One region of the Paenibacillus apis genome, then DNA from elsewhere that is predicted to be linked to it. Evidence: a T-box and tRNA genes for the amino acid it is inferred to sense, from the RefSeq annotation. Region 1 holds a T-box; the other holds one or more tRNA genes.

Region 1 (8,037 bases):
GTCTTTAGCGTTTAAAGAAATCAAGCGAGTACAGGTGCGAGGACGCGGTATGGCCATTGCAGGATTGGTATGCGGAATCGTCGCGACGGCTCTCAATGTATTTGCTTTTGTTATCTCGTTTGTGATTGGCTTTATGAGTGCAATGAATAATGCGTAGACACCATCCAAAGGCGCCCGATGGGCGCCTTTATGCCAAATATTCAATTTTGCATTCATTATAGGAAAAGGCCGCCAAGATGGCAGCCAGTAATTCGAATTACGCCTTTCTTCTAACTGGGATCCAAACTTCGCAAATCGAATCCGTTTGGCTTTCGTCCGTCCAGCTATACTTCTCTAAACACGGTCCTTCAACCTGCTCGAAGCTCGCCGACGGAAACCACTCCGAGTAAATACGTTTCCAGACATTTAGAACTTCAAGGCCCAATTCTTCATTCTCAGGCGCTTTCTCACGGCTATCAAATACGGCATAAGTCTGGACAGGAATAGCCAACACCTTAAATTCAGGGGGGACCGCATTTCCGTCCGGCAGAACGGCCCCAAAGAGATAACGTCTGGTTCCATCTTCTCTAAAATCGTAGTGATAGCCGTTCAGCAAGGCGTCGCTTTCTCTGCCTGCCGACTCATTAATCCGTGCAGTCGTGCCGTTCTTCCAAATTTCCTCCACGAAGGCCGGTATCTCTGTAAATGCGTCTTTCTTAATAATGACTTCTTTGCCAATGACCTTAAATGCCTGTTCTTCAACGATACGATAGTTCATTTCAGTCTCTCCTTTAATCTGAATTTGAAAGGAGATCCGAGGAAACGCCTTGAGCTTCACGTTCTTTTTCTTCGCCGCAAGCGGCGTTACGCCATGAATCCGTTGAAAGGCTTTGGCGAATGCCTCCGGGCTTTCGTAACCATACTTCAGGGCAATATCGATGACTTTGCCGTCCGTGCCTGCCAATTCTTCCGCCGCTAACGTAAGTCGACGATTGCGGATATATTCGGTCACCGTAAAGCCCGTCAATACATGAAACATTCGCTGAAAATGATATTTAGATGACATCGCAGCTCTAGCCGCGTCCTCGATTTTGATGTCCGCTTGCAAATTCTCTTCCATGTAATCAATCGCCTGCCGAAGTAATCGAAGTGCCTCCACTCGCTTCCAACTCCTTTCTGTTTTCAGTTTAGAAGAAGCTCCAAATAGATTCCTGTCCGCGGATGCTTTGTTTTGTCTGAGAAGCTTGCCTTATTTAGAATACGGCTCAGTACATTGTCTGTAACGGTAATTATTGCTTCTCCAGTATACTTAGCTCTTCTTCAATCCGACTTACGTCAAGGCGCTCGAGCAAAAGCTCTAACTTTTGAACCTGTAAGTCTGCCGGAACAAAGATCAATTGCCAGCTCGGTTTTTCAAGCGTAAGGAAGGTTCTTATTTTCTCACAAGAGAAGGGAATGAAGGGCTCAAGCAAATTGGCGAGATTAGCTATCAGTTGAACACATGAATATAGTGTGCGTCCGCATGCCTCTCGGTTTTCCTTGATTTGCACCCAAGGCTTTTGTTCATCAAAATATTTGTTTGCTTGACGAACGTAGGTGAAGATCAGCTCAATGGCTTCTTTTAGACGACCATCTTCAATTAGGACCCCGGCATCTCGATACAAATCTTCAGTTGCCCTTATCCATTCCTCACTAAGTTCTCCTGAAGGAATACGTCCTCCAAAGGATTTGTCGATAAAGGCCAACGTTCGATTGACAAAATTTCCGAACGCACCAAGCAGCTCCCCATTGTGACTGTGAATGAATTCCCTCCATGAAAAATCAGTATCCCGCTTCTCCGGCCCATTTGCAATCAGGAAGTAGCGTATGGAATCCGGTTGATACCTCTTCAGAATGTCAGGCACCCAGACTGCCCAGTTACGACTTGTTGAGAACTTTTTCCCTTCTAGTGTCATGTACTCACATGAGAGGATTCGATCCGGTAAATGCAGCCCTCCTACTCCCAAGAGCAGAGCAGGCCAAATCAGGGTGTGAAAAGGGATGTTGTCCTTGCCATGAACATAGTAAGCGGTTAGATCCTTCTCTTCGTCCAGCCAAAAGGATTCCCAGCTGCTGCCTGTCTGACTTGCCCATTGTTTGCTTGCGGACAGGTAGCCGCTGACAGCTTCAACCCAGACGTAGACTTTCTTTTCGTTGAATCCTTCAACCGGGACGTCAATGCCCCACGTTAAATCTCTAGTCGCCGCCCGATCCTGAAGCCCCTCATCCAAGTATCTCCGCGTCAAATGGACCGCATTTTCTTTCCATCCTTGGGCCTTTTCTGCGTATTCAGTCAGTGCAGTCTGGAATCGAGACAGTGCAAGGTAAAAGTGCTCCGTTGGCCGATCGATAGGAGGATCTCCACAAATTTTGCATGTTTTTTCTGACAAGTCCGCCGGATCAAGCATTGTTGAACAAAAATCACATTGATCCCCTCGGGCACGATGACCGCAAACAGGGCAATTCCCTTCAACGTATCGATCCGGTAAGAACCTTTGATCGGTCTCACAATACGTCTGTAGAACGGTCTTTTTATATAGATGACCATTTTCCAGAAGCTTCAAAAACAAATCCTGGACTACACGATGATGAAATTCCTGATCGGTACGCGTGTACAAATCATAAGTAAAGCCCATACGATCAAAGCACTCAACAAATTCCCGATGATATCGATCCGCGATATCACTTGGCGAGACTCCCTCCTGAATCGCTTGAACCGCTACAGGGGTTCCATGACAGTCACTGCCCGACACATATAAAACTTCATCTCCCTTTGCACGAAAATAACGTGCCACTACATCCCCCGGTAATAAACTTGCCAATCGTCCCAGATGCAATGAACCGTTAGCATACGGCCATGCCCCGCCAATAAATACCTTTGCCATGAGATTCCCTCCTCATTTATGCACACAAAAAAACCCTCATCCCAAAGGGACGAGAGTTGTGCTCACGTGGTACCACCCAATTTCATCAAATGCCTCACGGCATTCACCTCTTCAGGTACGACGCTGTTCACGTGTATACCCTAGCACAGTAACGGGTGCGGGTTCCGGCGCAGCCTACAACCACATGAGGTTTCGATGCGCAGCTCTGAGACCATATTCCCTTAGCTATTCTTTACTCCTTTTCAGCTACCGGAGCTCTCTGTAAAAAAGATATCACCAAGGTACTCTTTCTCTTCTTAGCTTTTGAGCATATTCAAGTTACTGGAAATTATAATGAATGTCGTTTCTAAAGTCAAGGTAGCTCACATGGTACTAATGTCAATGACGAATCTATATTTCACATCAGAGGACAACACTCGTTCATAGGCCTCATCAATTTGATCTGCCGAGATCACTTCAATTTCAGGAACAATGTCGTGTTGGGCGCAGAAATCTAACATTTCCTGCGTCTGGCGGATGCCCCCTATCATGGAAGCTGCGAATGAACGTCTCCGACTGCTAAGAGCAAACACCTGGACCGATAAAGGCTCTCCGGGTGCACCCACGATAACCAGGGTACCATCAAGAGTTAGCAGTGAGAAATAAGCATTAATATCAATGTTGGCACTTACTGTGTTTATGATTAAGTCGAAGTGGCCGGCAAGCTTGTTAAATGTCTCCGGATCATTTGTTGCATAATAGTGATCCGCACCAAATCGCAAGCCATCCTCCTTTTTATTCAAGGTTTGTGACAGGACGGTAACTTCTGCTCCCATAGCATGTGCAATTTTTACCGCCATATGTCCGAGACCGCCCATACCTACTACAGCTACCTTTTTACCTGGACCTGCTCCCCAATGCTTTAGCGGAGAATAGGTCGTAATGCCAGCGCAAAGCAACGGTGCTGCCACGTCAAGCTCAATATGATCCGGAATCCGCAGTACGAAATCTTCCTCTACGACAATGTGAGTAGAATAGCCCCCTTGTGTAGGCTCGCCGTATTGATCCACACCCGCATAGGTTGGTATATTTCCTTTGAGACAATATTGTTCTTCTCCATTACGGCAGTTCTCACACTCGCCACAGGAACCAACCATACATCCTACGCCTACCCGGTCATTCACCTTGTACTTTGATACATTAGGGCCTACAGCCGTAACAACCCCGGCAATCTCGTGTCCAGGCACGAGCGGGTAGTTAACCGGACCCCATTCTCCATGAGCAGTATGAATGTCGGAATGGCATATGCCCGCGTATTTAATTTCAATCAGAACATCATGGGAATCAAGATCACGTCTTTTAATCTCAGCAGCTCGAAACGATTTGTCCGGACCATCTACAGCTCTTGCTTTTGCAGTTATCATAAAAATAATACCTCCTAATAAATTTTTCTAAAGAAATAGGCCTATTCAGCATCATATCCCTTAGAGTTAACTCTAGGTCAAATGGAAATTATATTGACTTTGATATCCGGCAAACACCGTGATACACTTTCCTTGCACTTAGAGTTAGCTCGAGGTTTATATCGAAGTGAAAGGAAGACATATGATGAAAGCCTATTCGATCAGCGAAGTCGCCCAAGCATTGAATCTGACAGCATATACCTTGCGTTACTATGACAAAGAGGGGCTGATGCCTTTTGTAGAACGCGCTCCCAGCGGAACGAGAATATTTAAGGAATCCGATATCGAAGCTTTAAAAATTGTTGAATGTCTAAAATCAACCGGGATGCCCATTAAGGAGATTAAGAACTTCATTGATTGGTGCTCAGAGGGGGATTCCACGTTACAGCAAAGATATGACATGTTCATGGAACGAAAAGCAACGGTAGAGGCACAAATGGAAGAACTGAAGAAAACCATGGAGCTGATCCAGCATAAATGCTCATATTACAAGACTGCTTTGAATGCAGGGACGGAAAGTATTCACAAGAAAAGTTTTAAAGATGACTCTGAACCAGAATGATACGGTACCCGGTCTTCGAGCTGCGGTTCTGTGTAAATAAAAACGGAGACAGCTGTATTTAGCCGACTCCGTTCCTATTCTGTTTAGCTATTATATTCTCAATCCCTAAGTATTCGCGTTCAATATTTCCTTCAATACGTTTTTAGCCAGTCTTATCCTCTCATCAGTAGTTTCTCGAAGCATTCCAACGATCTCTTGAATACTGTTATCTGTTGAAGTAACTTCAATTTTCTCATCAACATAAGAGAAGAGCTGGATCAAATTGACCTCAAGTGCTTCAGCGATTTGGGCTAAATTGAGCAAAGAGATGTTCTTTTCCCCTCTCTCCACCTGGCCAATATATGAAAAGTGAAACCCGCCCTTTTCCCCCAAAGCTTCTTGGGACAGGCCCCGTTCTTTCCGCAACAATCGAATACGAGCACCTACGAGCTTCAATACTTCTTTATCCTTCACGTCATACACCCTCTCTAAGTCAAAAGTGTAGACAAGATTTCCAACAGTAAACACCGATATATAAATATCATTTACTAATTTAATATTTATATGTATTATTTTGTGTGTGGTCTTATTGCTCTCAAAGGACGTGAATTGATGGAAAATGATTTTTGCTACAAAATAAAGAATTATCGAGAGTTAGCTCATTATCATATGCAGTTAGCTTATTTTATGAGAAACAACCATCAGTTCAAAACATCCCTTATACTCTGCAACTTGGCATTAACGTCCATAGCGCGTGCTTTATATATTTATGAAATTAGGTCCAATTCATCTAGCCAAGATACTATCTTTGATGATTTCCTTTTACTGATGCATAAAGCCCCCAATATTGACCCTGAAATTGCTGATCTAGTAAATAGAATTGATCTTCTATGTTATTCCGAAGATGGCGTTACTATAGATCAAAAGAATACGGATAAGCTTATTCAAAAAACTGCAGATACTTTAACTATGGTCAGTTCAAAATTAATACTTCCGAAGCTTAAGTAGTAATCCTCTTTAAAAATTCATGAGAGTAAGACGTGCCCTCCAAAATGATTCTAATTCACTCGTGTGAAGTTTACGATTGCGATCTAATCATTATATCTCTAGCATTTAGATTGATGAAATGACACATGAGGCAAGTAAGGCAATGTAATATGTTGAATTTTAAAAGGGGAATGAATATGGAATTTAACGATTATTTTGTAACAATCCCGCTCCTTAAAACCGATAGATTAACATTACGTTCATTCTGCAGCGATGATATAGACACCTATTTAGGAATTATTCACGATCCTCAGGTGCAGCAGTTCTTAGGCGGAGGAGTTAACCTGTTCAACAAAGAACCGCATATATCAAATTGGCTCAACAATATAAATGGTAGACTTCTTAAAACAAAAACAGTGATTACATGGTGTGTGGAGCTTACAAAAGAAAATAAGGTCATAGGCCGAATTGATCTGGGTGGTTTTGCAAAAAAATCAATGGCCGAAATATCCTACTATCTTTCTCCTGAATATTGGGGAATGGGATTTGCAACGGAAGCGGTGAAGGAAGTAACTCATTTCGGATTTGACGCTTTAAGATTGCATAGAATACAGGCATTGGTTATGTCGGAAAATATACCTTCAATAAAAGTATTAAGAAAGGCAGGGTTCTCTGAGGAAGGTATACTTAAAAAATATTTAATTGGCAAGGAATTTCATGACACCGTTATGCTGGCAGCGATTCGTGAGCAAAATTTGAATTATGCATTGGGTACTACTATTGGTATCCAACCTTTTAAGAATGCGCCACCCTCCGGGTGATTTCCTACAACTAATTCTCCACCATGTTGTCTAATAATTCGTTGTGAAATCGTTAGCCCTAATCCTGCTCCTCCAGTTGAGCGATTTCTCGATGCCTCCCCTCGATATAGGGGTTCAAATCCTTTTTGAAGATCCTCTGCAGAGAACCCCTCTCCTGTATCTTGTATCGTAAAGATCACACAGGTTTCATCTCTATCACAATTAATGAAAATTTTACCACCCCTAGGTGTATGTCTGACCGCATTATCTATTAAGTTATTCATGGCTCGCTCTAATAAGTGTGAATCGCCCTTGATATTGCAATGACTTGTCAAATGATCTGCAATAATATAGATATCCTTTTGCTCAGCCTGAGGGCTTAGGCTTTGAATTGAGTTCTTGAAAACAAGGCTCAGGTCAATCATATTTTCGCTTAGTATTATTTCTTGGTACTCTGTCTTCGCAAACGTGAAAAGATCCTCTACAAGTCGATCTAACTGCACTGACTTCTCCTTACATACTGCCAAATACTTTGCTCTCTTTTCAGGCGAATCAGCAATACCTTGCTCTAGGCCATCTAAATAACCCCGCAAGGCAAATAACGGCGTCCGTAAGTCATGCGCAACAGCAGCAATCACAAACCTCCGTTCATCTTCCAATTCAACCTGTTTCTGAAAAGATTTTTTTAGACTATCAACCATAATATTAAATCCATTATGGACTTCAGCAATTTCTGAAATCCTTGAATAAGGTATCTGGATATCCAAATCTCCCTCTGCGATCTGCCGGGCACATTGGCTCATTTTCTCTAGCGGAATAAGAATATATCTTCGCATGGCATAAGCCACAATCAAAAAGGCCAATAGTAGACCCGTGATTCCCGCAACGATTTGAGTCGTTTTTGAATGGGTCGCAACGCCAAGATGAAACGAATTGGTTTCAACAAAATGCCCGCCTACATAAAATACCCACGGAAAAAAAAGTATAATAAATAAACTAAGCATGGTGAATTTACGAATACGAATAGTTTTCATTTTCTTCTCCTTTAAAACGGTAGCCTATCCCCCATACGTTCACAATAAATTGCGGATTATTCGGATCAGCCTCAATTTTCTCGCGAAGCCGGCTTAGATGGACACGAACAGTATGTTTATCACCAATCCCTCCCCAAAATTTATCAAGTAATTGGTCATATGAAAAAGTGTATTTAGGATGTTCGGCAAACAATTGCAGCAAATCATACTCCTTTGGTGTCAGTGAAATGGGCTGCCCTTTTATAAACACTTCTCTTGTAGACAAATCCAACGACAGACGCCCATAATCCAGGACCTTCCTGGATCTTTGTTTAGAATTCGAACGCCTCA
Region 2 (8,037 bases), on a different contig from region 1:
GAAGGAAACGCTTCGAACGAAGGATGAGATGGATGAGATTGAGTTCGAAAAAGCATCCATCGTCTTTGAAGAGCAGCGACAGGCGCTGGTCGATCTGGAGCAGAAAATTGCCGACGGTACACTGCGTGCGCCATTTTCAGGCACGATTGTCTCCATGACCGCTCAGAAGGGCGGAACGATAAAGGCATATGAATCGCTGGGCATTATCTCCGATACGTCTTCACTGGTTGTAGCGGCTTCTTTTGCCAAGGAGGATTTGACCAAGCTGGCAGTCGGGATGAATGCGCAGGTGGACATTAATGCTGCCGGGGTGTTCCAGGGTAAGGTCAAGGCGATGCCTGTCACGACCAGCGACTCGAACAATAATGGAAATCAGGGGGGCATGGGGCCCGAGAAGGATACGGCAGATAAGTATCTGATTGTGGAGCTGGATAAGTGGCCTGCTGATGTGGAGCGCGGGCGGCAGCTTAGCGTATCCATTGTGACCGAACGGAAGGAGAATGCAACGCTGATTCCGATCTCTGCGCTTCGCTCCATCGGATCAAGAACCTACGTCCAGGTGGCAGAGCCTGACGGCTCGAAACGGGAGGCGGATGTGGAGGTTGGCATGCAGACCTCGACGGATGTCGAAATCATTAAAGGGCTTGAGCCGGGACAGAAAGTTGTGGGTCGCTAATGGGAGTTCCTTTGCTTCGGCTATTATTTCGAAAAATGTGGAATACGAAATGGCTGACGCTCAGTACGCTATTGGGATTGATCGTAGCTGTTTCGTTTACGGTGAGTATACCGATGTATTCGGACGGGTCGCTGAAAAGGGTGGTCTCCAGCACGCTTCAGGCGGAGAGCGAAGGGCTCCCTGCCGGCTCGCTTATTATGAGCTATCAGGCTCCTGGCGGAACCAAGACGGACCTGTCCGGACTGGAAGCCGTCAGTCAATACATAGCTTCGGAGGTGCCTGAGCAGGTTGGGTTCCCGTATGAAGCATATGTTAACTCCCGGTCAATCCGTGGTACTGAGGTATATCCGGAGGATCCGACCAAGGTGGATGCCAGCCGTACTCGTACGATGGGCATCGTCTCGATGAGCGGCTTGGGAGACCGGATCTCGATAACGGGAGGACAGTTGTTCTCAGAAGCAGCAGGCGGAGACGTGCTTGAGGCGTTGATGCTTGAAGAGGCGATGTACCGTCAGGATCTTCACGTCGGCGATGTGATGGAATACCCGGTATACAGCGGTGTCGATGTTACTTTGAAAGTAAAAATCGTAGGCACCTTCGTTCCGGAAAATGAGAGCGATCCTTATTGGTACCAGGGCTACGAAGGCATGATGAATACATTCTATGTCAGCGAGCAGGCCTTTAACGGGAAGCTGCTCAATGAGCTTGGCATTCCGCTTCATAATTCAAGCTGGTACTACGCCTTTGATCTTCGCGAGATCAAGACGGGGCAGCTCTCTCCGCTGTCCAGCACATTGGAGAGACTGAATGTCGAGCTATACCAGAAGCTGAAGGACACCAAGGTCGATCTCTCCTTCGGCAGCTTGTTGGATGATTTCCGCAGGCAAAGCCTGCAAATGCAAACCATGTTGTTTACACTGGCGGCGCCGATGATTGCCATGGTCTTCTATTTTATCGTGATGAATGCCCGCCAGTCTCTGGATAAGCAGCAAAGCGATATTGCCGTTTTGCGCAGCCGGGGTGCTTCCACAAAGCAGATTATATTCATATATTTGCTGGAGGGGCTGCTTCTCGGAGCCGTTGCCTTAATTGCCGGACCGCTTCTCGGATGGTTTATGTCCAAAAGCATCGGCTCGGCGGACGGGTTTCTGGCCTTTGTCAACCGCAAATCGATTCCGGTCGGGTTTAATGCCGACGCTCTCTTGCTAGGGGCTGCCGCAGTTATTATTGCGATTCTGGCGACGGTGCTTCCGGCGGTATCCTATGCAAGAGCTTCGATCGTGAATGCCAAGCAGAAGCAGGCGAGATCTGATCGCAGACCGGGATGGCAGCGCTGGTTCATCGATATTGTGCTGATGGGCCTGGCGGGTTACGGTTATTATTTGTTCTATGAACGGCAAATGCTGACCTTCCAGACGGGTATGACGACAGATCAGCTGCAGGTACAGCCATTTCTATTCTTCGTACCCGCGTTGGCAATTTTCTCTATCGGACTCTTCTTCCTGCGTGTGTTCCCGTGGATTCTGAAGCTGATCGGCTGGATCGGCAAGAAGTGGCTTCCGGTCCCTTACTATTTAAGCTTGACGCAATTATCACGTTCTTCATCTTCATACTATCCGCTCATGATTTTGCTCGTTCTGACGCTAGGGCTAGGTGTTTATAACGCCTCGGCTGCAAGAACGATCGACTTGAACTCCACCGAGCGGACACTGTACAAGTACGGTGCCGACGTTGTGATGCAGACGGTATGGGAGGCTACTCCCGAGCTGTCGAAGAACCCTCCGAAGGGTGGAAATAACGGCGGAGGTAATGGAGGCGGCAACGGTGGTAATGGAGGCGGAAGCGGCGGCGGTGGCGGCCAAGGTGGTGGAGGCCAAGGCGGCGGACAGGGACAGCAGCCGGCGAAGCTGATCTACTCGGAGCCTCCGTTTGAAGTGTTCCGCAAGCTTGAAGGAGTGGAGCACGCTGCAAGAGTATTGCAGACAAAGGCGAACATCATTATATCCGGGAAATCAGCCGGGCAAGGGAATTTGATGGGGATAGACAACGATCAATTTGCCGAAGTGGCTTGGTTCCGCAATGACTTGTTCCCGGCTCACCCTTATCAATATCTGAACTTGCTGGGAATGCATGAGAGCGCAGCGCTGGTGCCTTCCAGATTGGCTGAGAAATATCAGCTCAAGCCAGGCGATGTGTTTACGGTATCGCTGGGAGAGGCTACGCTCGAATTCGCAGTTTACGGCATTCTGCCTTATTGGCCAAGTCAGTATCCGGATGAACAGCCGTTTGTTATTGCCAATCTTGACTATATTTACGATCAGTCCCCGCTCACCCCTTACGAGGTATGGCTGAAGATGGAGCCCGATGCCAAGGTGGGTCCGCTGGTTACGAAGCTGGCCGAGGAGGGCGTAGACCTCTATTCTGTGAAGGATGTTCGCAGTGAGCTAGCGACCCAGAGCAAGCACCCGACCAGGGGCGGGGTATTCGGGATTCTAAGTTTGGGCTTTATGGTATCTGTTATCGTATCACTGATCGGATACGTATTATATTGGTTCTTCAATCTGTCTGGCCGGGTCGTACAATTCGGTATTTTGCGGGCGATGGGCTTATCCCGCAGACAGTTGACGTTCATGCTGCTTACAGAGCAGCTGCTCACAGCAGGACTATCGATTATACTAGGGATTGTCATCGGCAAGGTTGCCGGCAAGCTATACTTGCCGTTCCTGCAGACAGCGGACAATGTAACTACACAGGTGCCGCCGTTCCGAATTATCTTCAACTCTTCCGATACGTTGAAATTATATGTCGTCGTGTTCGTGATGCTGCTGATGGGAGCAGGGCTCCTGTTCTGGCAAATCCGCAGACTGCGCGTGCATCAGGCCGTGAAGATGGGAGAGGAGCGGTAAGGTATGATCCATTGCGAAGGACTAGTTAAAATTTTTAAAACAGAAGATCTCGAGGTAGTGGCCTTGCAGGGGTTGAACCTGAATGTCCAGCAGGGTGAGATGATGGCGATTATCGGCAACAGCGGCAGCGGCAAGTCAACTCTGCTCAACATTCTGGGCGGACTTGACCGCCCGTCTGCCGGCCAGGTTAATGTCGGAGGCTGGGATCTGCTCAAGATCCGAGATGATCAGTTGGTGGAATATAAACGCAATACGGTCGGATTTGTCTGGCAGAATAATGCCCGCAACCTGCTTCCTTATCTGTCAGCCCTGGAGAATGTGGAGATGCCGATGCTGCTGACAGGGAAGCTGGACCGTGCCTATGCCAAGCAACTGCTCGAATGGGTCGGACTGAAGGACAGAATGCACAATAAGCTGCATCAGCTGTCCGGGGGGGAGCAGCAGCGGGTAGCTATTGCGATCTCGCTCTCCAATCGTCCGAAAATGCTGCTTGCGGATGAACCGACAGGCTCGGTCGATACAGCGACCTCTGACCAGATTATGAATATTTTCCGGCAGGTTAACCGCGAGCTTGGGATCACTATCGTCATTGTTACTCATGATCTGGCTCTGGCCGGCAAAGTGGACCGTGTGGTAGCCATCCGAGACGGACTTACAAGCACCGAGTTCGTCAAGCGGAATCCGAATCTGGATCTGGCCTCCATCGATTCGGGAGCAGGTGCGCTGCAAGAGGTGCACGAGGCTTTTGTCGTGGTCGATCGCGTCGGCCGTCTGCAGGTTCCGAAGGAATATCTTGAAGCCATTGGGATTGGCGGACGCGCAAGCATGGAATTTGAAGGGGATAAGATCATTATTACAGCACCAAAAACTTTAGAGGGGGAGAATACGAATGAGTCATAAGGGATTCGGCAAGCTGAAAAAAATCGGTTCTGTATTGCTTAGCTCTATGGTAGTGATGGGTTTGCTAGCTGGATGTACGGGCGGCAAATCCGCACAACAACAAGAAGAGAAGGTGCTGAGAATCGGGGTCCTCTACGGCAGTACGGATGACTCCTATTTCCGCCAGCAATACACGGATATTTTTGAATATGCGAACTCCAATATTACGATTGAAATTGTTCCTGCGATTGATCAGAACCAATACCGCTACAATGACGGGTCAGAGCCATATGTGCAGCCTGATTACCTGGAGAGCATGAAGAAAATTATGACAGGCAGCAATCCGGTTGATGTGGTCGTTGCCGATACATCTACGTTGAAGCAGTTGATTGCCGAGAATCTTTTGAAGCAGTTGGATCCGCTTATACAGGAAGATAAATTTGATACAACGGATTATGTTCCGTCGGTAATCGAGGGGATCAAGGATTTAGGAGACGGGAATTTATATGCCCTCACTCCTTCCTTCTCTTCTTCAGCGCTCTTCTATAATAAGAAGCTGTTCACGGATGCAGGGGTCACACCTCCTACAGATAAAATGACCTGGGACGAAATTTTTGATAAAGCGCGATTAGTAGCAAAAGGCGAAGGGAATGACCGTGTATACGGATTTGCATTTAACCGTTACAAAGGAAATGATCCTTACTGGGATATGCAAAATAACTATTTAAATACGCTGCAGTTAAAAACGTTCGATGATAAAGCTGAGACTATGACCGTGGATACACCGCAATGGACAAAGGTCTGGGAGACGGTCAGCAAGCTGGCGAAGGATGAAGTTATCCCTAACAACAACAATATCGACTACTCCGAGCCATGGACAGCGATCAGCAGTGATTTGTTCCTGTCCGGTAAGGTAGCTATGACGGTGGCAGAGAGCTACTACATCAATGAAGTTGCAGATGCTAATAACAATGCCTCGAAGATTAAAAATTTCACGGCGGTCGATTGGGATGTAGTTACCGTGCCTGTGCATCCGGAGAAACCGGATATGGGCGGGAATATTTGGCTGAATAACACCTTCTCCATCAACAGCAGCGCACCAAATGCTGATTCCGCATGGGAATTCATCAAGTTCATCAATGGCGAAGAGTTCGCCAAGCTGAAATCCCGCAGCAACACCTATGAGATGGTATCTCGCAAATCCTATATCCAGCCCAAACAAGGTCTCGATTACAATGTTCAGGCGTTCTACCTGTTGAAGCCGGTACCGCCGACCGACTCGAAGCTGGAAAGTCTGATGATGGAGAAGCAGGGTTTGTATAGTATAAACAGTATGGGCCGTAATTACTTCCAGGAAGTGCTTGAGAACAAGAAGACGCCGGCTGAAGCTCTGAAGGCCTGGTCCGAGAAAGGCAATTCCATGCTTCAGGAGATCAAGCTTAATCCAAAAACATTGTTCCAGGAAGATGGAACGCCGTTTATTCCGGAGGATACCGGGAATACGGGAATTTAACTAATATGAACGAAGTCGCCGAATGAAATTTGGCGGCTTTTTTTTGTTTATTTGGGTAATCTATAGGTAAGTTCCAAAGCCTATTCTGATTCTTGCACGGGAGGTGACTCAAACTTGCGGTGGGTATATTTCAATAAGTTATACAGAACGAAGTTTCAGGCTGGCTGTCTTGCCAAGCGGCTTGAGCATGACGGCTGGATTTACGGCTTTGACGAAATGCGGGTCATTGAAATTTTTCGTTCCAGAAGAGGAAAGTACGGAGTCAGATTTATTCCTTAAGGACCTTGACGCCGAGCGTCAAGGTCGTGTATATTAATAAATGTCGCTATTTACGACGCGGGGTGGAGCAGCTCGGTAGCTCGTCGGGCTCATAACCCGAAGGCCGCAGGTTCAAATCCTGCCCCCGCAATTCTTTACCCCGAATCGGGGGCCCTTAGCTCAGTTGGTTAGAGCACTCGGCTCATAACCGATCGGTCACAGGTTCGAGTCCTGTAGGGCCCATAAGTGCGAAACCCCTTGCTATGCAAGGGGTTTTTGCTTTGTGCCGGATGAACGAACTCAGGAGGGCCATTTCCGGCCCTCTTGCCAACTGTATGGTCTTATTTTTAGGTGAAAAGCTTGATGATGAGTCTTGGAAGATAAAACAAAGCTTCAGACAACCAAGTGATAGCGTCAGCGAATCTTTCCGATTTTTAATCTTCCAAATTTCATAAAGCCACCTCGCATATGGAAGTATTTTACTATATCATATCAGATTTAAGAAGGTTAAACCACATGACTGAGCAAGAACGCCGGCGGGCGTTTCAAAAAGTAGAATCTATGTCAAATGAAAAGTTTTGGCATTGGATGAAATTTCATACACTCCCGAGCCTACGCCAAGGCAGCACAGCACTAGAGGAAGCTATGGCTATCGTTCTGTAATTTGAATCGGCGGGTCTGGACAGGGAACGTATAATTATAGGACAACAATGATTACGCCTGATAATTCTCCTGCCTCAGATTGCAAAAAAAGCAGGAGAGGCTTTTTTTAACCCTAATTGATTTTCCAATAGCATATTTAAACATGTCATGCCCATATACTCTGCTATCAAGTAAATATAATGGTTGTCTTTAAGTTTACCTAAAGGAGTGGGATATGGTTTGTCGGATCCTTTTGTAGTCAGATCATTAGACGAAATACGTTTTTGGTCACGCATTATGAAAGAACATTCCTTATTTCTTCGACTTGGATTTAGGTGTGAAGACACGCAGTTAATTAATGAGGCTAATCAATTTTATGCAATCTTTGAGGATATTGAAAGAAGATCACATTCATATCAAGCAGATACTGATCCCCAAACAATTAGACAGTTTAATTCAGAAGTTCACAGTGCCGCTTCACACATTTGGGCATTTAAGAGGAAGGTACTTGGGCTTATACTAAGGTGCCAACTTCCTGGGGGAACAAATTTCCCTTTGCTTGTAGATCATGTTAGCCGAGAAGCAAATTACTTTAGAAATCGGTTAGAGGAACTCAATAGCGGGAGACTTGAACCATTACCTGATGCGATTATCGATGAAAATGTCTTTTTCCTAAAAATCATGGCTGACCATGCAAAATTTATAGGTCATCTGCTTGATCCATCCGAGCGAAAATTAGTGGAACAAGCAAGGGAGTTTAGCCAAGATTTTGATACGTTGATGTTTCAAGCCATTGACTTAAGTTCCATGCGTCCACAATCGCAAACCCATCCATTACTAAGTCAATTTGTTGATGAAAACCGCATTTCAGTCAAATCATTGCGAGATTTTAAGAAGACTGCGCGCGACTTAATTGAGGAGTGTCGAGTCAAAAGTATCATTCACCCTTTATTAGCGGATCATGTTTTTCGTGAAGCCGAACGATTCTTGTTTATTCTTGACATGTTCGATCGGTCATTGTGTGGTATGAAGGTAAACAAGAAAGAAATCTTGTTTTAATGTAGGGGAGGTATTATGTGATGGAAATACAAGTAACGGGAATTGTTGTTCATTCCAATGACTCCGATTCGGGACATTCACATCAACTTTTTCTTACATCTTGG

Evidence for each region. A T-box is a leader RNA that pairs with one kind of tRNA and senses whether it is charged. The one in region 1 lies ahead of metG (methionine--tRNA ligase), so its partner is inferred to be a tRNA-Met.
Region 2: it encodes a tRNA-Met, which carries the amino acid that the T-box ahead of metG (methionine--tRNA ligase) is inferred to sense. The anticodon was not compared.

The regions. Positions count from the first base shown of each region.
Region 1 covers NZ_BORS01000017.1:21,809-29,845, reverse strand. The annotation lists gene KI362_RS20695 (DUF4190 domain-containing protein) at 1-157, shown strand, start outside; gene KI362_RS20690 (AraC family transcriptional regulator) at 257-1,138, opposite strand; gene metG (methionine--tRNA ligase) at 1,269-2,903, opposite strand; T-box leader at 2,946-3,210, opposite strand; gene KI362_RS20680 (NAD(P)-dependent alcohol dehydrogenase) at 3,266-4,306, opposite strand; gene KI362_RS20675 (MerR family transcriptional regulator) at 4,491-4,907, shown strand; gene KI362_RS20670 (helix-turn-helix domain-containing protein) at 5,013-5,360, opposite strand; gene KI362_RS20665 (hypothetical protein) at 5,499-5,894, shown strand; gene KI362_RS20660 (GNAT family N-acetyltransferase) at 6,071-6,694, shown strand; gene KI362_RS20655 (sensor histidine kinase) at 6,634-7,707, opposite strand; gene KI362_RS20650 (response regulator transcription factor) at 7,685-8,037, opposite strand, start outside.
Region 2 covers NZ_BORS01000001.1:448,374-456,410, forward strand. The annotation lists gene KI362_RS01930 (efflux RND transporter periplasmic adaptor subunit) at 1-676, shown strand, start outside; gene KI362_RS01935 (ABC transporter permease) at 676-3,582, shown strand; gene KI362_RS01940 (ABC transporter ATP-binding protein) at 3,586-4,482, shown strand; gene KI362_RS01945 (ABC transporter substrate-binding protein) at 4,472-5,974, shown strand; gene KI362_RS01950 (hypothetical protein) at 6,089-6,253, shown strand; tRNA gene KI362_RS01955 (tRNA-Met) at 6,310-6,383, shown strand; tRNA gene KI362_RS01960 (tRNA-Ile) at 6,402-6,475, shown strand; gene KI362_RS01965 (DUF2935 domain-containing protein) at 7,115-7,933, shown strand; gene KI362_RS01970 (YmaF family protein) at 7,954-8,037, shown strand, end outside.